Regions from separate parts of the Oerskovia paurometabola genome, predicted to be linked through region 2. Evidence: riboswitches for the same ligand, from Rfam matches in the RefSeq annotation. Region 2 holds a riboswitch; the other holds the start of a gene.

Region 1 (9,757 bases), 1.6 Mb from region 2:
GCGTCCATGGCCCAGGGCGCGCAGCCCGGCGTCCGGGTCAAGGCCCGGTTCGGGCCGCAGGAGGCCGACGGCTACGTCCTTGCGCGCGCCGCGTCGAGCGACCACGACGGGCGGCTCGTGCCGCTCAAGCGGCTCGTGTCGGCCGAGCAGGTGCTCACGCCGCAGGTCGCGGCGTTGTGCCGTACGGTCGCCGACCACTACGCGGGCACGCTCTCGGACGTGCTGCGCCTCGCGATCCCGCCGCGGCACGCGCGGGCCGAGTCCGCGCCGTCGGGCACGCAGGACGCTCCCGGTGCGGCGACCGGGGCGGCGGGGGACGCCGCGAGCGTCCCGGTCGCCGACGGCGACGCGCCGCAGGGCGCGAGCCCACCGGCGCCCCCCGGGCCGCCGGACCCTGACCGGCCCTCCGCGTGGGCGCCCTACCGCGGCGGTGCCGCGTTCCTGAACCACCTGGTCAGCGGGTCCGCGCCGCGTGCGGTCTGGACGGCCCTTCCCGGCCGCGTGGCCGACGGCGAGCCCGTCCAGGGGGCTCGTCCCCCGGCGACCCGTGGCGGGGGCGAGCAGGACCCCGCGCAGGGCGTCCAGCACTGGGCCCTGGCGCTGGCCGAGGCCGTGCGGGCGACGGTGACGGGCGGGCGTGGCGCGCTCGTGGTGCTGCCCGACGCGCGCGACGTCGACCAGATGTGCCTCGCCCTCGAGCTCGCGGGCTACGCACCGCACACCGCGCGCCGTGCCGGGCAGTTCGTGCGCCTGACCGCCGACGAGGGCCCCTCGCCCCGGTACCGCAGCTTCCTGGCGGCGTTGCGGGGAGAGGTGCGGGTCGTCGTCGGGACGCGCGCCGCGGCGTTCGCGCCCGTCCAGGACCTGGGCCTCGTGGCGTGCTGGAACGACGGCGAGGAGACCCTCGCCGAGCCGCGCTCGCCCTACCCGCACGCCCGCGAGGTCCTCGCGCTGCGCAGCGAGCTCGAGGGCGCGGCGTTCCTGCTGGGGTCGGTCAGCCGCACGGTGCAGGCCCAGGCGCTCCTCGAGTCCGGCTGGGCCCGGGAGGTCGCGGCCCCCCGCGAGGTGCTGCGTGCGCGGGCCCCACGGGTGCGGGCGCTGACGTCGGTCGAGCTCGCGGCCGAGGGCGCCGGGGCCGCCGCCCGCCTGCCGAGCGCCGCGTGGCGGGCCGTGCGGGACGCCCTGGGCGCGGGCCCGGTCCTGGTCCAGGTCCCGCGAGCCGGATACCTGCCCGTCGTGGCGTGCGCGCGCTGCCGGACGGCCGCGCACTGCGGCACGTGCCACGGGCCGCTCATGCTGCCCGGCCCGGGCGCCCCACCGCAGTGCGCGTGGTGCGGCGCCCTGGCCGGGGCGTGGTCGTGCGACGAGTGCCACTGGACGGGCCTGCGCTCGGTGCGCGTCGGGTCGGGGCGCACGGCCGAGGAGCTGGGCCGGGCGTTCCCGGGGGTCGCGGTGCGTGTCTCGGGGGCGAGCGCCCCGGGCGGGGTGATCTCCGCCGTCGGGCCGCGCCCCGCCGTGATCGTGGCGACCCCGGGCGCGGAACCCGTCGCCGAGGGCGGCTACGCCGCCGCGCTGCTGCTCGACGCGGCGCTGAGCACCGCGCACGTGGGCCTCGCGGTCGCCCAGGACGCGCTGCACCGCTGGCTCACGGCCGCAGGCCTGGTGCGATCGGCCCGCGAGGGAGGCCAGGTGCTGCTCGTGGGCGACGCGGCCCCCGGGCCCACCAACGCCCTGGTGCGCTGGGACCCGGCGGGGTTCGCCGACCGTGAGCTGGCCGAGCGTCGCGAGCTCGACCTGCCGCCCGCCGTGCGGGTCGCCGCGGTCACGGGGGACCGGCAGGCCGTGGACGCCGTCGTGGCTCGCGTGGGACTCGCGGACGCCTCGACGACCCTGGGACCCGTCGAGGTCCCGGACGCCGCGGGCCGGCCTGGGCGGGGCGGGGCCGGGCGCGACCCGTCGCTACAGCCCCCTGTGCGCACGATCGTGCGCGTCCCGCTGCGCGACGGCCGCCGGCTCGCCCGCGAGCTCTCGGCCTCCCTGGCGGTCCGCTCCGCGAAGCGCGAGGGTGGGAGCGTACGCGTCCAGCTCGACCCCAAGGAGATGTTGTGAGCACCGCCGAGCGCGAGAACCCGACCCGGGCCCTGATCGACACGGTCCTGTTCGACTTCGGCAACGTCCTGGTGACCTGGGACCCGTACGCCGCCTACGTGGGGCGCATGGACCGCGCCGACGTCGAGGCCTTCTTCGAGGCCGTCGACTTCCCCACGTTCAACGCCCGCCAGGACGCGGGCCGGTCCTGGGCCGACGCGCGGCGCGAGATCGCCGAGCACCACCCCGAGCACGTGAGCCTGCTCGACGTGTACACCGAGAACTTCGCGGCGAGCCTCGTGGGGCCCGTGCCCGGCACGGAGGAGGTGGTGCGAGAGCTGCGTGCCCTCGGCGTGCGGCTGTACGGCCTGACGAACTGGTCCGCGGAGATGTTCCACGAGGCCGAGCCCGCAGCCCCGGCGATCGGGCTCATGCAGGACGTCCTGGTCTCGGGGCGCGTGGGGCTCGTCAAGCCGGACCCGCGCATCTTCGAGGCCGCGACCGAGCGCTTCGCCCTGGACCCTGCGCGCACCCTGTTCGTCGACGACTCCGTGGCGAACGTCACGGCCGCCGCCGGGCTGGGGTTCCGGACCCTGCGCTTCGAGGACGCCGCGGGGTTGCGTGCGGTGCTGCGCGACCTCGGCGTCGGGGTGCGCACCTCCTGAGCGGGACCGGGCGGAGGCCCGTCCCGGGGCGGGCCGGGAGGGGCGTACCGCCTAGACTCGCCCCATGCGTGTGCTCTTCGCCGGAACCCCGGACGTGGCCGTCCCGGCCCTCGATGCCCTGATCGACTCCCGGCACGAGGTGGTCGCCGTCCTCACCCGCGCCGACGCGCCCTCGGGTCGCGGCCGCCGGCTGACACCCAGCCCTGTGCGGGTGCGTGCGGAGGAGGCCGGGATCCCGGTCATCACGGACCGCCCCCGCGGCGAGGAGTTCGTGGCCCGGCTCGCGGCCCTGGAGGTCGACTGCGCGCCCGTGGTGGCGTACGGCGAGATCCTGCGCCGCGAGGTGCTCGACGTCCCCCGCCTCGGCTGGGTCAACCTGCACTTCTCGGTCCTGCCCGCCTGGCGCGGCGCGGCCCCCGTGCAGCGCGCGATCATCGCGGGCGACGAGGTCACGGGAGCCACGACGTTCCTCATCGAGGAGGGACTGGACTCGGGGCCCGTGCTGGGCACCATGACCGAGACCATCCGTCCCCGCGACACCGCTGGCGACCTCCTGGGCCGGCTCGCGGCCTCGGGCGCCGGGCTGCTCGTGGCGACGCTCGACGCGATCGAGGACGGCGCCGCGTCCCCGGTCGTCCAGCCCGCCGAGGGGATCAGCACGGCCGCGAAGCTGACCCCCGAGGACGCGCACGTGCGCTGGGCGCACCCTGCGCTCGCGATCGACCGCCAGGTGCGCGGCTGCACGCCCGCCCCCGGCGCCTGGACCACGCTGCCCGACGGCGCCCGCCTGGGCCTGGGACCCGTGACGCCGCGCCCCGACGTGGACGACCTGGCGCCCGGCGAGCTGCGCGCCGCCAAGCGTGAGGTCCTGGTGGGCACCGGCACGCACGCGGTCGCGCTCGGCGAGGTCGCGCCCATGGGCAAGAAGCACATGACCGCGACCGACTGGGCACGCGGCGCCCGCCTGGGTGAGCACGTCGTCCTGGGCACCCCTGACGAGACGAAGGACCACGCATGAGCGGCGAGGCACGCACCGGCGGCACCCCCGGGTCCGAAGGCGGACACGGCGGGCACGGTGGGCCCGGCGAGCACGGCGGGCACGGTGGCCGTGACCACAGTGACCACAGTGACCGCGGTGACCGCGGTGACCGTCGTGACGCGCGCGGACACGAGCGCGGGGCGGCCCGCGTCCGGGGCGCGGGCCAGCGCTCGGAGGCGGCGCCCTCGCAGCGCGCCAAGGGCGCCGACCCGGCACGCAACGTCGCGTTCGACGTCCTGCAGGAGGTCGCGACCTCCGACGCGTACGCCAACCTCGTCCTGCCCCCGCTGCTGCGCTCACGCGGCATCCGTGGTCGCGACGCCGCGTTCGCGACCGAGCTCGCCTACGGCACCCTGCGCCTGCGCGGGCGCTACGACGCGATCATCGCCCAGTGCGTCGACCGCCCCCTCGACCAGGTCGACCCGAACGTGCTCGACCTGCTGCGTCTCGGGGCCCACCAGCTCCTGGGCATGCGCGTGGCCCAGCACGCGGCCGTCTCGGAGACCGTGGGCCTGGCCCGCGCCCGTGCCGGGGCGGGCAGCGCACAGTTCGTCAACGCGGTCCTGCGCAAGATCTCCCGCTCGAGCCTCGAGGAGTGGCTCGAGGCCATCACGCTCGAGGCGCCCGACGACGTCACTCGCCTCGCGATCACCCAGTCCCACCCGGTGTGGATCGCCCGGGCCATGCGGGAGGCCCTCGTCGGCACGGGACGCTCGGCCGACGACCTGGCCGAGCTCCTCGAGGCCGACAACGCCGCGCCGCGCGTGACGCTCGTCGCCCGCCCGGGCCTGGTCAGCCGCGAGCGCCTCGCGGGCGAGGTCACCCACGACGTGCGCGGGGACGCCACGACCACCCCCGGGCGCTGGGCGCCCACGGCCCTGGTCCTGTCGGGCTCGGACCCGGCCGCGATCCCCGCGGTCCGGTACGGGGCCGCCGGCGTCCAGGACGAGGGGTCCCAGCTCGTGACGCTCGCGTTCGCGGCAGTACCGACGCTGCCCACGCTCGCCTCGGCCGGTGACGGTGCCTCGGCGGGCGACGGCGCAGCGAACCCCGACGAGCGCTGGCTCGACCTGTGCGCGGGCCCGGGCGGCAAGGCCGCGCTCCTGGCGTCCCTCGCGGGCGAGCAGGGGGCGCGCATCGTCGCGAACGAGGTCGCCCCCCACCGGGCCCGTCTGGTCGAGCAGGCGCTCGCGGCCGTGCCCGCCGACGCGGTCGAGCGGGTGCAGGTGGGCGACGGACGCCAGGTGGGGGTCGAGGAGCCCGGCGCGTACGACCGCGTGCTCGTCGACGCCCCCTGCACGGGCCTGGGCGCGCTGCGCCGCCGCCCCGAGTCGCGCTGGCGCCGCACCCCCGGGGACATCGCGACCCTCACGACCCTGCAGCGCGAGCTCCTCGGCTCAGCCCTGGACGCCGTGCGTCCCGGTGGCGTCGTCGGGTACGTGACGTGCTCCCCGCACCTCGCGGAGACCCAGCTCGTGGTCAAGGACGTCCTGGCCGGGCGCGGCGACGTCGAGGTCCTCGACGCGGCCGCCGCGGTGCGCCAGGTCGCCGGGGACGACATCCCGCTCGCGGACCGCACCGACGTGCAGCTGTGGCCACACGTGCACGGCACCGACGCGATGCACCTGACGCTGCTGCGCCGTCGGGCCTGAGGCGCCCTGCCCACGGCCTGGTCGGGTGGTCAAGGCCACCCGACCAGGCCGTGGGGCGTCCGCGCACGGCGCAGGGGCGCCCTCTAGGCTGGTGCCCATGTCCGCACTCATCGCCCCCAGCATCCTGTCCGCCGACTTCGCGAACCTCGAGCGCGACCTGGGCGCGATCGCGACCGCCGACTACGCGCACGTTGACGTGATGGACAACCACTTCGTGCCCAACCTGACCCTGGGTCTGCCGATCTTCGAGCGCCTCGCCCAGGTGTCCCCGGTGCCGCTCGACGCGCACCTCATGATCGCCGACCCGGACCGCTGGGCCCCCGGCTACGCCGAGGTCGGCGCCGCGTCCGTCACGTTCCACGCCGAGGCCGCCACCGCCCCCGTGCGCCTGGCGCGCGAGCTGCGCCGCCTGGGCTCGCGCGCAGGCCTCGCGCTGCGCCCCGCGACGTCGGTCGAGCCGTTCCTGGACCTGCTGCCCGAGTTCGACATGCTCCTGGTCATGTCCGTCGAGCCCGGCTTCGGCGGCCAGTCCTTCATCGAGGGCGTGCTGCCCAAGGTCCGCCGTATCCGCGACGCCGTGTCCGACGCCGGGCTCGACGTGTGGGTCCAGGTCGACGGCGGCATCTCGCGCGCCACCATCGAGCGCGCGGCCGAGGCCGGGGCCAACGTGTTCGTCGCCGGCTCGGCCGTGTACGGCGCGGAGAACGTGCCCGAGGAGATCGCGGCCCTGCGGGCGCTCGCGGACCAGCACACGCACTGACCCCGGCCGGCCGCCCGACGGTCCGTTCCAGGCGCCCCGCTCGGGGGCGCCGCGCCCCGGGACCGTTCACATCGTTCCAGCCCGCGGGACGCAGCGGATCGAGTTCCTGCGGGGGAATCCCGGTGTGGCATGCTGGGTGGAGACGGGACGCCGGGCGCAGCGCACCTCAGGGAGCGCGAGCCAGGGTCTCGACGGTCAGCAGCATCAGCAGTACGCACACACGTGCTCCGGGGTCGGTGTAATTCCGAGCCGGCGGTGACAGTCCGCGACCCACGCCTCGGCGTGGTTGACCTGGTGGAACTCCAGGACCGACGGTGAAAGTCCGGATGGGAGGAAGTACGTGGCGGCGCGGGGCAGAGCCCTGTGCCGTGGTGTCGTGACGTCCGTGGACCCTTGAGGTCCCCAGACGTCGTCGACCACCCCTCACCCCGGAGCGTCGTGCTCACCGGGAGGAGGATCATGGGCGCCAGGCCCTCACTGACGATCGACGACGCGATGCTGCGTGCGCTCGAGCTGGCCGCGCGCGGCCCGGCCCATGGCCCCAACCCGCGCGTGGGCGCCGTCCTGCTGGGCCCTGCGCCCCGCCCCCCGGGCTCCCTGCCCGCCGCCGCCGCCCGCGGCCTCGTGGACGGCTCGCCCCGGGTGGTGCTCGCCGAAGGCTTCCACCGGGGCGCCGGCACCGCGCACGCCGAGGCGGCCGCCCTGGCCGACGCCCGCGAGCGCGGCGTGGACGTGCACGGCGCGACGGCCGTGGTCACGCTCGAACCGTGCAACCACACCGGACGCACGGGGCCGTGCGCGCAGGCGCTGCTGGACGCGGGCGTGGCCGAGGTCGTCTACGCGGTCGCGGACCCGAACCCCGTCGCGACCGGGGGCGGCGAGCGCCTCCGCGCGGCCGGTATCCGGGTGGCCCCCGGGCTGCGCGAGGCCGAGGGAGAGCGACTCCTGGGGCCGTGGCTCGTCGCCGTGCGCCGCGGGAGCCCCTACGTGACCCTCAAGCTCGCCTCGACCCTCGACGGGCGCGTGGCGGCCACCGACGGCACCTCGCAGTGGATCACCGGGCCCACGGCCCGCCAGCACGCGCACCGGGTCCGTGCGCAGGTCGACGCGATCCTCGTGGGTACCGGGACCGTCGTGGCCGACGACCCGTCGCTCACGGCGCGCACAGGGGAGCCGGAGCCGGAGCTCGCCGAGCACCAGCCCCTGCGCGTCGCTGATGGGGTGGTCGGGCCGGAGCCGGGGCTTGCCGAGCACCAGCCCCTGCGCGTCGTCGTCGGGCTCCGTGACCTTCCTCCGGGCGCGCGGCTCGCGCCGGGCGGGCCCTGGACGAGCGACGGCGGCGGGCCCGTGCTGCACGTGCGTACGCACGACGTCCACGCGGTCCTGGCCGGGCTGGCCGCGCGCGAGGTGCGCCACGTCCTGGTCGAGGGCGGCCCGGGGCTGGCGACGGCGTTCCTCGCGGCTGGGACGGTCGACGAGGTCCACGCCTACCTCGCACCCGTGCTCCTGGGTGCGGGCCTGGGGGCGGTGGGAGACCTCGGCGTGACCACGCTCGCGGGCGCCCCCCGCTTCTCCACGCACGACGTGCGGCGACTCGGCGAGGACGTCCTGGTCGTGGCCCGGGCCGTGCCCGCTGCGCCGTCCGTGCCCTCCACGCCTCCTGGTACCGCCCCCGGCCTCGGCGTGGCGGGACCACCCGAGCCCGATGCCCGGACCTCCCCCCACGACAGCACCCACCGCACCACCCCCGAACAGGAGAAGTGATGTTCACCGGAATCGTCGAAGAGATCGGCACGGTCCGCGAGATCGCGTTCCCCGGGGGTGAGACCTCCGACGCCGTCCTGACGGTGCACGGCCCCCTCGCCACCTCGGACGCCCGCCTGGGCGACTCGATCGCGGTCGACGGCGTGTGCCTGACCGTCACGGGCGTGGGACAGGACGGCACCTTCACCGCCGACGTCATGCCCGAGTCCCTGCGTCGCACCGCCCTGGGCGGTCTGCGCCCCGGCTCGTCCGTGAACCTGGAGCGGGCCGTGCGCGCCGACACGCGCCTGGGCGGTCACATCGTGCAGGGACACGTCGACGGCGTCGGGTCCCTCGCGCGCCGGACCCCGGGGGAGCGGTGGGACGACCTGGTCGTGTCCACGCCCCCGGGGCTGACGCGCTACGTCGCGGAGAAGGGCTCGATCACGGTCAGCGGCGTGTCCCTCACGGTGACCCACGTGGACGACACCTCGTTCGGGGTGTCCCTGATCCCCACGACGCTCGAGGCCACGAACCTGGGCTCCCTCGTCCCCGGGGACCGGGTCAACCTCGAGGTCGACGTCCTCGCGAAGTACGTCGAGAGACTCCTCACGACCGGTGCCGCCCTCCTGGCCGGCCGGGACGGTCGGGCGCTCGCGGCCACCGACGATCCCGCGAGCGCCTCCGGCCCGGCGGACGCCCCCAGGACCAGCGCAGCACAGGAATGAGCACCGCCATGAACCCCCAGCCCGACGCCGCCCGTCCCGGCGACGCCACCCCCCACCCGTCCGAGCACCCCGGGCACGTCCGGACCGGCACCATCGAGGAGGCCCTCGACGCGATCCGCGCCGGGCGTCCCGTCCTGGTCGCCGACTCCCCGGACCGCGAGAATGAGGCCGACGTGGTCTTCGCGGCCGGGACCGTGACCCCCGAGTGGGTCGCCTGGACCATCCGGCACTCCTCGGGCTACCTGTGCGCGCCCATGCCGGCCGCGCGGGCCGACGCCCTGGACCTGCCGCTCATGGTGCCCCACAGCCAGGACCCGAGGCGCACGGCCTACACGGTCACGGTCGACGCCGCCACGGGCGTCACGACCGGGATCTCCGCCGTCGACCGGGCCAGGACCCTGCACGTCCTGGCCGACCCCGCCTCGGGTGCGGTCGACCTCATCCGGCCCGGGCACGTCCTGCCCCTGCGCGCCGTCCCGGGCGGGGTGCTGCACCGTGCCGGGCACACCGAGGCCGCGGTCGACCTCGTGCGCCTGGCAGGGGCAGGCGAGGTCGGAGGCATCGCCGAGCTCGTCAACGACGACGGCACCATGATGCGGCTCGACGACGCGGCCCGGGCGGCCGAGGACGCCGGGCTGGTGCTCCTCACGATCGCCGACCTCATCGCGTGGCGCCGCGAGCACGACCCCGCCGTCCCCGAGCAGGACACGCAGCCCACGCTCGTGCCCCGCGTGCAGGCCACGAGCGTGGCCGACCTGCCTACCGCGCACGGCCACTTCCGCGTCCACGGGTACCGCGACCTGCGTACCGGGGCGGAGCACGTGGCCCTCGTGCCCGTGGCGGTCCCTGCGGGGGGCGGCGCCCTCGCCGGCACCGGGCAGGACGGCGCCACCGTCGCACCGCTCGTGCGCGTGCACTCCGAGTGCCTGACCGGGGACGCGTTCGGGTCGCTGCGCTGCGACTGCGGCCCCCAGCTCCAGGCCTCCATGGAACGCGTCGCCGCACTGGGCGGGGCCGTGGTGTACCTGCGGGGGCACGAAGGACGCGGCATCGGCCTGCTCGCCAAGATCGGCGCCTACGAG
Region 2 (9,757 bases):
CGGGAGGCAAGGGCGCGAACCAGGCCGTCGCGGCTGCCCGGCTCGGGGCGGACACCCGCATGGTCGGGGCGGTCGGCACGGACGAGGCCGGGCACGGACTCGTCGCGGCCCTCGCGGAGGCCGGGGTGGGGACCGACGCGGTCGCGCGCGTGAGCGCCCCCACGGGGACGGCGCTCATCGTGGTCGATGCCGCGGGCGAGAACCAGATCGCGGTCTGCGCGGGCGCCAACGACGACGTCCGGCTGCCGTCGGCGGGGTCCGGCGACTCCGACGTGCTCCTCGCTCAGCTCGAGATCCCGCTCGACGTCGTCGTCGCAGCGGCTCTGGCCTTCCCCGGTTACGTCGCGCTCAACGCCGCGCCTGCGCGCGCCCTGCCCCGTGAGCTGGTCGACCGTGCCGACCTCGTCGTCGTCAACGAGACCGAGTACGCGGCGATGCCTGAGGTGGCGTCGGCGCGGCGGGTCGTGGTCACCTACGGCGGCGACGGGGCGGCCCTGGTCGAGCACGGGGTGGAGACGCTCCGTGTGCCGGCCTACCGCACCGAGGTCGTGAACAGCGTCGGGGCGGGAGACGCCTTCTGCGCCGCCCTGACGCTCTCTCTCGCTGCCGGCCTGCCCGCGGACCACTCGTTGCGCCTCGCGTCGGCCGTCGGGTCCGACGCCGTCTCGCACGAGGCGTCGCAGCCGCCGTTGCGGTCGTGGGACCACTACCGCCGGCGCACGTCCGAGGAGTGAGTCGTCCGGTCGGCGACGGGCACCGGTGCTGGCTCAGCCCCGCACGGGCAGCACGTCAGCCCTGCGCGGCCGCGATGTTGACGAGCCAGCTCACACCGAACCGGTCGACGCACATGCCGAACGCGTCGCCCCACGGTGCGACCTCGAGCGGCACGGTCACGGTGCCGCTCGACGACAGCTTGGCCCAGTAGCCGCGGAGCTCGGCGTCGTCGGCCTGCTCGCCGCTGAGCGAGATCGCGACGCCGCCGCCGGGCGAGTACTCCATCGAGCTCGGGGTGTCGGCGGCCATGAGGACCAGGCCGTTCGGCGCCTCGAGCTGGGAGTGCATGACCTTGTCGGCGTCGGCGGGGTCGTCGGCCGCCTGGAAGTCGGCGAACGTGCTGATGGTCAGCTCGCCGCCGAACACGTCTCGGTAGAACTCGATCGCCGCACGGGCGTCGTCCCGGAAGTTCAGGTACGGGTTGAGTCGAGTCGTCATGGTGTCGCCTTCTCCGTCGCGGTCGGACGTGGTGCGCCCCGCGCGAGCAGGGGCGCACCTTCGAGTATCCGCCCGGCCCACCGGGGCGCAAGAGGTGGCGTCAGGCCTGCCCGGTGGTGGGCGCGGCGGGGGAGGCGCCCGCGAGGATCAGGGCCTTCGAGCGCCGGTCGATGCGCCACCACACGAAGAAGCCCACGAGCGTGAACGCCCCGTAGAACACGTACATGAACGCCGACGCGTAGAAGCCCGCGTCGACCAGCAGGGGCACGCCAACGATGTCCACGGCGACCCAGATCAGCCAGAACTCGACCCAGCCCTTGGCCATGCCGTACGTCGCGAGCAGCGAGCCCATGAAGATCCACGCGTCGGCCCACACGGGCTCGTACGACTCCAGCGCGCGGAAGATCGGGGTCAGGAGCGCTGTCCCGGCCACGAGCGCGACGACCAGGAAGGCGCGCTGCCGCCACGAGGCCCAGCGCGGCACGACCGCCACGCCGTGGCTGTCGGCGTCCGCCTCCCCGAGACGGTCGCGCGTCCGGCGCCACTGCACCCACCCGTACACCGACACGACGACGAACATGACCTGGCGCCCGGCCTGGCCGAGCAGGTTGACGGGGTTGGGCGTCGCGAACACGGCCCCGAGGAACACCGTGAGCAGCAGGAGGTTCCCGACGATCCCCACGGGCCACGCCCAGATCTTGCGGCGCATGCCGCCGAGCGCGGACGCGAGCCCGAACCCGTTGCCCACGATCTCGCGCCACAGCAGGTGCTGGTCGCCGATCGTGAGCTGCGCGTCGAAGAGCGCGTGGATCAGGTCCATGGGGTGTTTCCTCGTCGTCCCGGGCACGTCGGCTCCGGGGTGAGGGCGGGCGGCGGGTCGGTCCGCCCGTTCCCGGGCTGCCCGACGGCGTCGCTCACCACGGCCAGGCCGGTCCCGCTGGTCGGGGGCGGGCTCGACGGATCGTCTGCCCGGCCCGGCCGGGACGGCCGTGCCGCACGTGCTTCCTCCCATCCGGACTTTCACCGTCGGTCCTGGAGTTCCACCAGGTCAACCGCGCGTGGGCGCGGGTCGCGGACTGTCACCGCCGGCTCGGAATTGCACCGACCCCGGAGCACGTTCGTGCGTACTGCTTGCTGTGTGCTGCAACCTCTGATGCTACTCGCGCATTCCCGGGCCCGTCAGGGCGCCCAGGGCTCGTCCCGACGTGTTCAGGCGAGCGCGTCGCGGACCGCGCGGGCGACCTCGTCGGGGTCGGCGTCGCCGTCGAGCACGGTCACGACGACTCTGCGGCCCGATGCGTCACCCGACCGCGCGAGGGCGTCCCCCGAGCCGCGCGCAGGCGACGTGGGTGCGGGGGTGGGCTCCGTCGTCGGGCCGGCGGGGTTGCGGGCCGCGCGGCGCAGGTCCGCGAACGCCTCCTCGAGCTCGGGGCGCAGGTCCTGGTCCGGGTCGCGCAGCCAGCGCCGCAGGATCGCGTTGTGCACCGCGACGACCGACGCCGCGAACGCGACCGACGCGGTCGAGTTGCGGGTGTCCGCGGGCAGCGAGTCGCGCAGGTAGGACGTGAACGCGCGCTCGTAGCGGTGCGTCGTCACGAGCTCGCGGTCGCGCAGCGCGGGCACGTCCTGCAGCAGGCGGTGCCGCGCGACCGACGTCTCGCGCTGGCCCACGTGGTGGTCGAACACGAGCCGCGCGGCCTTGCACACCTCGACGTACGGGTCGACGTTCTCGAGCTCCTCGGGGGTCACCCCGCGCGCCGCGGGACGGGTCTCGCCGAGCAGGACCACGACGGCGTCGAGCAGCAGCTCGTGGTCCGCGAAGACCACGTCCTCCTTGGATCGGAAACGGCGGAAGAACGTGGCCCGGCTGATCTGTGCGGCGTCGGCGATGTCCTCGACGGTCGTCTGCTCGTAGCCCTTGCGGGTGAACAGCTCGATCGCCGCGTCCACCGCCTGCGCGTGCGTGTTGCTTCGTGCGGCACTCATGGACGGGACGCTACACGGCGTGCGCGGCCGGGGAGGAGCGACGAGGGACGGTGGGCGCGCTGCGTTCGTCAGGTGGTCCCCGGTCGGTCGCCGCGCGGGGGGCCCGACGGCGTCGCTACAGTGACGAGAGAGGCGGCGGCAGGCGGGGACGACCGGGAGGCGACGCGGATGACGGACGGCGACGAGGCCGGGACGGGCGACGAGGGACGCGCCCCGGGCGGAGACAGCGCGGCGCGCTCGTGGAAGAGCGTCGACCACCACGCCCAGCGGGACGCGTGGAGCGAGCGGTTCTCGCGCGGTGGCCCGGCGGACTTCCTCTACGGGGCCATCGTCGCGGGGTTCATGCTCGCGGTGTCGAGCACGCACGACGCATCGAGCGACTTCGTGGTCCTCGCGGTCGCGGGCGTCCTGATCATCTACTGGGCGGCGCACGTCTACGTGTCGGCGCTGGGGGGCCGGTTCCGCGACGCTGACCACTCGATCATTCAGCGTCTGAGGCTGGCGTCGTCGGAGGAGGTGTGGGTCCTGATCGGCGGGGTCCCGGCGCTCGTGGTCTTCCTCGTCGGGCGCGTGCTCCGGCTGGGGGTGGCCGACGCCGCCCTGGTCGCACTGTGGTTCACGGTGCTGATGCTGGGGGTGGTCGGGCACCTCGCGTCGCACCGGGCCGGTGTGCGGGGGTGGGCGTTGACGCTCGAGACGGTGATCGCGGGTGCGTTCGGGCTGCTGATCATCGGGTTGAAGTCGCTGCTCCACTGACGGTGACCGGGCCCGCGTGTCTCGAGGGGCCGACAGGGTGGTACGCCGTCTGATCCTCCACCGGTGCGCGGCGGAAGTCGCCCGCGCCGTTGACGACCTGACCTCGGCGCAGCGTGATGCCCGCCGCGCGCCCGGCCCCCTTGAGCAGGGCGCCGCGCGAGGCGACGTCGGGGGCGTCGCCCGGCTGACCGCCCTCGAGCGTGCAGGCGCGGGCCTCGATCGGTCCGAGGACCTGGCAGCCGTCGCCGTACGTGCCCGGCCCGAGCAGGAGCGCCATGCGGTACCGGCCGTCGGCACCGACGTGCAGCTCCTCGCCGTCGGCCACGAGGGTGCAGCCGCCCGGGCCGAGCGTCGTGCGGGCCCCGACCCGGACCGAGGCGCCGTTCGTCGCGCTGATCCGGGTGCCGGGGTGGAGCACGGCTCCCTCGCTCACGGTCACGCTCGACGTGCCGTCGCACTCCACGACGACCGTCGGGTGGAGCACGACCCCGGGAGCGAAACGGGCTCGCCCCGAGACCCACACGGCGTCCGGGGCGGGGACGACGACCCCGATCGCGGCGAGAGCCTCGACCCCCGCGCGGTCGAGGAAGGGGACACGGAGCGGACGCTCGTCCGGGATGCTGGTCACGACGAGGACCTTTCCACAGGTCGCGCCGTGGGTGTGCGTGACCCCGTCGAGCAGACAGGGTGGCAGCTAGCCCTTGGCCCGCACCAGCTCCCCGCACGCCAGCTCGACCGCGAGCGTGTTCCCGGGCGGCGCGAGCGGGCACGCCCAGGCCGGGTCGTACGCGCACGACGGGTTGTACGCGAAGTTGAGGTCGACGACCAGGGGAGCGTCGCCGTCGGGCCCCGGACGGGACGACGCGGACCCGAGGTCCGCGCCCTTGATCGTGTCCAGCAGGTAGCGACCGCCGCCGTACGTCGCGGTCGACCGGTCCTTGACCGGCACGAACAGCCCGCCGCCGTACGAGCGCAGCGCCCACACGTCGAGCGACCCCAGGCCCGGGAGGTCGAGGCGCCCGACGCGCTCGAACGGCACCACGCCGTCGGTGCCCGTGGGGACGTCGAGGCGGGCGGCGTCGGGGGTGCCGCGCGCGGGGTCGGGCACGAGCGGCACCTCGAAGCGCATCGCGGCGTCGTACGGGCCGACCGGAACCCCGGTGAAGGCGGGCCGGTCCGCGGGCAGGATCGGCGACGCCGGGTGCTCGGCCAGCAGGGCGTCGCGCGACGCGACCCAGTACTCGTGCGCCGCTGCGGGGTCCTCGACGGCCAGGTCGCGGACGTGCGCGTACAGGTGCTGGACGCGGCGGCGCCAGTCGACGACGTGCAGCTCGGTGATCATCTGGCCAGGGTGCCAGCCGGGACGTCCACCAGCACCTCGTCAGGCGCGGGGGCCTGTCGGGGTCGAGGCGTCCGCCCCGTCGTGATGGTCCGCTCGCGTCAGGTCACGCACGTAGGTCTGCGAGTCGCGTCGTAGCAGGGCGTGCTCGACCGGGTCTCCCCGAGGAACCCAGCCGTGCCGCTCGTAGAGGCTGACCGCGCCGACGTTGTCCGTCAGGACGTGAAGCACGGCGCGAGAGTAGCCCTGTCGAGCGAGCAGACCGGTGACGTCCCGGAGAAGCCGGCGGCCGAGGCCCGCACCCTGGGCGCGGGGATCGACCGCGAGCAGGCCGAGCACCGCGGACCCGGGTGGGTCGCTCGCCAGTCCGCTGCCCGGACGCGTCCCCACGGCGAACCCGACGACGTCGCCCACGCCGTCCGTCGCGACCGTCCACGCGACGCTCTGGTCGAACTTCCCGCGGGCGCGAGCACCGACGCCCTCGACACGGCGTCCGTCGCGGGCGGCACTCGCCTCGATCCACACCCCCAGGCACTGCTCGACGTCGTCCTGGCGCCCAGGACGCAGCTCGAAGAGGTCGGGTGCGGTGGTCACGGAACGAACATACTGGAGCCCGAGCGGACGAGCGCCGAGCCTGCGCCAGGGGGCGTGCTCTCGGTGGCCGCTCAGTGGTGCAGCCGGTAGAACCGGAAGAAGCTGAACCCCTCGACCGGCAGCACCTCGACGCGCTCGAACCCCGCGTCGAGCGCATACCGCTCGAGCGTCGCGGGTCGCATGACCGTGCCCGTGCCGACCGACGGGGACGACGACAGGCCGTCCGGCAGGCACACGAACTGGCTGAACCCGTACATGAGCCGTTCGACCTCGTCGCCCGGCGCGACGAACTCGTCGGCGACGGCCTCGTCCATGACCACCACGGCGCCGTCGGGCAGGACGGCCCGCCGGACCGCCGACAGGACCTCGACGGGGCGCGGCATGTCGTGCGTGCACTCGAACGCGAACGCCGCGTCGAGCAGCACGTCCGCGGGCAGGGTCGCCGCGTCCGCGACGTGGAAAGCCACCCGGTCCGCGACGCCCGCGGCCTGCGCGTTCGCGCGAGCCATGTCGACCGACGGGGCGTCGAGGTCGTACCCGTCGAGCCGCGCCTGCGGGTAGGCGCGGGCGAGCGCGACCGTCGACCACCCCGCCCCGCACCCCACGTCCGCGACCCGGGCATCCGGTCGGGACAGGATCGCGTGCAGGTCCGGGACGCGGCCGAGCGCGCCCGCGAGCTCGCGCTCGAACCACGGGCGGTTCAGGTCGGCCTGCGCCTCGCGCGCGTCGGCGCCGAGCCGACCCCACGACACCCCGCCGCCGTCGCGGTACGCGTCGAGGAGCTCGTCGAACGTGCGCCCCACGGCCGCGAACAGGCGGGGCAGCGGCGCCAGGTACGCGAGGCTGTGCTCGTCCGTCAGCACCTCGGCGGGCCCCGCCTGCAGGGCGTAGCGCCGTGCGGCGCCGTCCGGCGTGCCCGACGCCGGAGCGTCGTCCCCGGGTCCACGTGCGTCGGGCGCCGCGACCGTGAGGATCCCCGCGACCGCCTGTCCCTCCAGCCACTCGCGCGCGTAGCGCTCCTGCGTGCCCGTCCTGGCGGCCAGCTCGGCCGAGGTCGCGGGGCCGTCGGCCGCGAGCGCCCGGTACCAGCCCAGCCGGTCGCCGAGGTACACCGAGAAGACGTCGAGGGCGCCGAGGGACGACGCGAACAACCGCTCGGCAAACTCCTCGGCTCCCGGACCCTCGCCCGTCGGGCCACCGGGGCCACCGGGGCTGCCGGGACCGCCGACCGGGACCTGCGGTGTCGTGGACATGGATGCTCCGTCCGTCGAGGACGCGGCGCTCGCGGTCGTCGTCGACGCGCGGACGCACGGACCACCTCCAGCGTAAATCCGTTGTGCCCCCGTGGGACCATGCACAGCATGCTGGTCACCCTCACGACGACCGCCGGTGCACCGGCCGGGTCCGTCGAGCACGGAGCCCTTCTGGACGCGACCGACCTCGGGTACCTGCTGCACAAACACCCTGCGCGAGCCCAGTCGTTCGACCTCCCCGTCGGCACGGCGCACGTCTTCTACCCCGAGGCCGACGCCGCCCGCTGCACGGTCGCGCTGCTGCTCGAGGTCGACCCCGTGGGGATCGTGCGCAACAAGCGCTTCGGCGGCCGCGACGCCTTCTCCCTGGCCCAGTACGTCAACGACCGCCCCTACGCCGCGTCCTCGATGCTCGCGGTCGCGCTCGGTGCCGTGTTCCGTACCGCGATGACCGGACGCTGCGACTCGCGGCAGGCGCTCGCAGACGGCCCGATCCCGCTCGAGATCCACGTCCCCGCGCTGCCCTGCCGGGGCGGTGCGGGGCTCGCCGAGCGCCTGTTCGAACCCCTGGGCTGGACCGTCGAGGCGATGCCCGAGCCGCTCGACCCGACCGTGCCCGAGTGGGGCGACTCGCGCTACGTCGACCTGCGCCTGAGCGGCACGGTCCGCCTCGCCGACGCCCTGCACCACCTGTACGTCCTGCTGCCCGTGCTCGACGACGCCAAGCACTACTGGGTCACGGGCGACGAGGTCGACAAGCTGCTGCGCGCGGGCGAGGGATGGCTCGCCGAGCACCCCGAGCGGGACCAGATCATGCGCCGCTACCTCGCGCACCAGCGCCGGTACGTCGAGGACGCGACCGACCGGCTCGTGACGCTCGACGGCGGCCCGCTGCCCGCCGACGCCGAGGCCGTGGGGACCCCCGCCGAGGGCGACGTCCCCGCCGCGGGGAGCGACGCCGTCGGGACCACGACGCCCACGCTCGCCCGGCAGCGCGCCGAGGCCGTGGTCGCGGCCCTGCACGAGGTCGGGGCGCGCAGCGTCGTCGACCTCGGGTGCGGCGAGGGCGCCCTCCTGCGGCTGCTCGCCGCCGACCGCCGCTTCACGCGTGTGCTCGGCACCGACGTCGCCGCGCGCGAGCTCGAGAAGGCCGCGACCCGGCTGCGCCTGGAGGACGCGAGCGACGCCGAGCGTGAGCGCGTGCGGCTCGTGCAGTCCTCGCTCACGTACCGCGACGAGCGGATCGCGGGCTTCGACGCCGCGGTGCTCATGGAGGTGATCGAGCACGTCGACCCGCCGCGCCTGGGCGCGCTCGAACGGGTCGTGTTCGCCGAGGCGCGTCCAGGGGCGGTCGTCGTGACGACGCCCAACGTCGAGTACAACGCGCTGTACCCGTCCCTGGGGGAGCACGGGCACCGGCACGCGGACCACCGCTTCGAGTGGACGCGCGCCGAGCTCGGGGCGTGGGCCGACGGCGTCGCGCACCGCCACGGGTACGCCGTGACGTTCCGCGACGTCGGGCCGCAGGACGTGGGGCCGAGCGCGTTGGGCGCACCGACGCAGATGGCGCTGTTCGTACGATCGACGGAGGCACGGGCATGACCACCGAGCAGCACGTGACCAGCGGGGAACCCCGCGTCCTGACCGTGCCCGAGCTCTCGCTCGTGGTGCTCGTCGGCGTGTCCGGGTCCGGCAAGTCGACGTTCGCGCGCGAGCGCTTCGCGCCGTTCGAGGCCGTCTCGTCGGACTTCTGCCGGGGACTCGTCTCGGGGGACGTCAACGACCAGTCGGCCACGGCCGCGGCGTTCGAGGTGCTCGGGACGATCGTGAGCAAGCGCCTGGAGGCCGGGCACCTGACCGTCGTCGACGCGACCAACGTGCAGTCCGCAGCGCGCAAGAGCCTCGTCGCGCTCGCGCGGGCGCACGACGTCCTGCCCGTCGCGATCGTGCTTGACGTGCCCGAGTCCGTCGCGATCGAGCGCAACCGGTCCCGCCCCGACCGCGACTTCGGCGACCACGTCGTCAAGCGTCAGCGCCAGGCGCTGCGGTCGTCACTCAAGTCCTTGAGCCGCGAGGGCTTCCGCAAGGTCCACGTGCTGCGCGGCGTCGACGAGATCGCCCGCGCCACGATCTCCCGCGAGCCCCTGCTGAACGACCTCCGCGACCAGACCGGGCCGTTCGACGCGATCGGCGACGTGCACGGCTGCCGCGCCGAGCTCGAGACCCTGCTGGGCGAGCTCGGCTACGTGATCGGGCGCGACGACGCCGGCCGCCCGGTCGACGCCGCCCACCCCGAGGGTCGCCGTGCGCTGTTCCTGGGCGACCTCGTCGACCGCGGGCCCGACTCGCCGGGCGTGCTGCGCCTCGTGATGGGCATGGTTCGGGCGGGGCACGCGCTCGCCGTCCCCGGCAACCACGAGCACAAGCTCGTGCGCGCGCTCTCGGGGCGCAACGTGACCGTCAGCCACGGGCTGGAGACGACGCTCGCGCAGCTCGCCGACGAGCCCGAGGAGTTCCGCCAGGACGTCGAGACGTTCTGCCGCGAGCTCGTCTCGCACCTGGTGCTGGACGGCGGGCGGCTCGTGGTCGCGCACGCCGGGCTCAAGGAGTCGTACCA

The links. A riboswitch is a leader RNA that binds a small molecule or an ion and turns the genes downstream of it on or off. The one in region 2 is predicted to bind FMN.
Region 1: another riboswitch for FMN. It lies ahead of ribD (bifunctional diaminohydroxyphosphoribosylaminopyrimidine deaminase/5-amino-6-(5-phosphoribosylamino)uracil reductase RibD); the one in region 2 lies ahead of pnuC (nicotinamide riboside transporter PnuC).

Annotation. Positions count from the first base shown of each region.
Region 1 covers NZ_JAFBBV010000001.1:2,378,656-2,388,412, reverse strand. Annotated here, with positions in the region: gene JOD48_RS10700 (primosomal protein N') at 1-2,109, shown strand, start outside; gene JOD48_RS10695 (HAD family hydrolase) at 2,106-2,753, shown strand; gene fmt (methionyl-tRNA formyltransferase) at 2,818-3,771, shown strand; gene JOD48_RS10685 (RsmB/NOP family class I SAM-dependent RNA methyltransferase) at 3,768-5,444, shown strand; gene rpe (ribulose-phosphate 3-epimerase) at 5,542-6,204, shown strand; FMN riboswitch at 6,423-6,548, shown strand; gene ribD (bifunctional diaminohydroxyphosphoribosylaminopyrimidine deaminase/5-amino-6-(5-phosphoribosylamino)uracil reductase RibD) at 6,664-7,968, shown strand; gene JOD48_RS10670 (riboflavin synthase) at 7,968-8,675, shown strand; gene ribB (3,4-dihydroxy-2-butanone-4-phosphate synthase) at 8,684-9,757, shown strand, end outside.
Region 2 covers NZ_JAFBBV010000001.1:3,934,878-3,944,634, reverse strand. Annotated here, with positions in the region: gene JOD48_RS17595 (ribokinase) at 1-734, shown strand, start outside; gene JOD48_RS17590 (VOC family protein) at 790-1,212, opposite strand; gene pnuC (nicotinamide riboside transporter PnuC) at 1,313-2,032, opposite strand; FMN riboswitch at 2,207-2,332, opposite strand; gene JOD48_RS17580 (TetR/AcrR family transcriptional regulator) at 2,422-3,198, opposite strand; gene JOD48_RS17575 (hypothetical protein) at 3,367-3,954, shown strand; gene JOD48_RS17570 (hypothetical protein) at 3,926-4,582, opposite strand; gene JOD48_RS17565 (DUF1684 domain-containing protein) at 4,649-5,296, opposite strand; gene JOD48_RS17560 (GNAT family N-acetyltransferase) at 5,336-5,887, opposite strand; gene JOD48_RS17555 (class I SAM-dependent methyltransferase) at 5,959-7,140, opposite strand; gene JOD48_RS17550 (3' terminal RNA ribose 2'-O-methyltransferase Hen1) at 7,249-8,742, shown strand; gene JOD48_RS17545 (polynucleotide kinase-phosphatase) at 8,739-9,757, shown strand, end outside.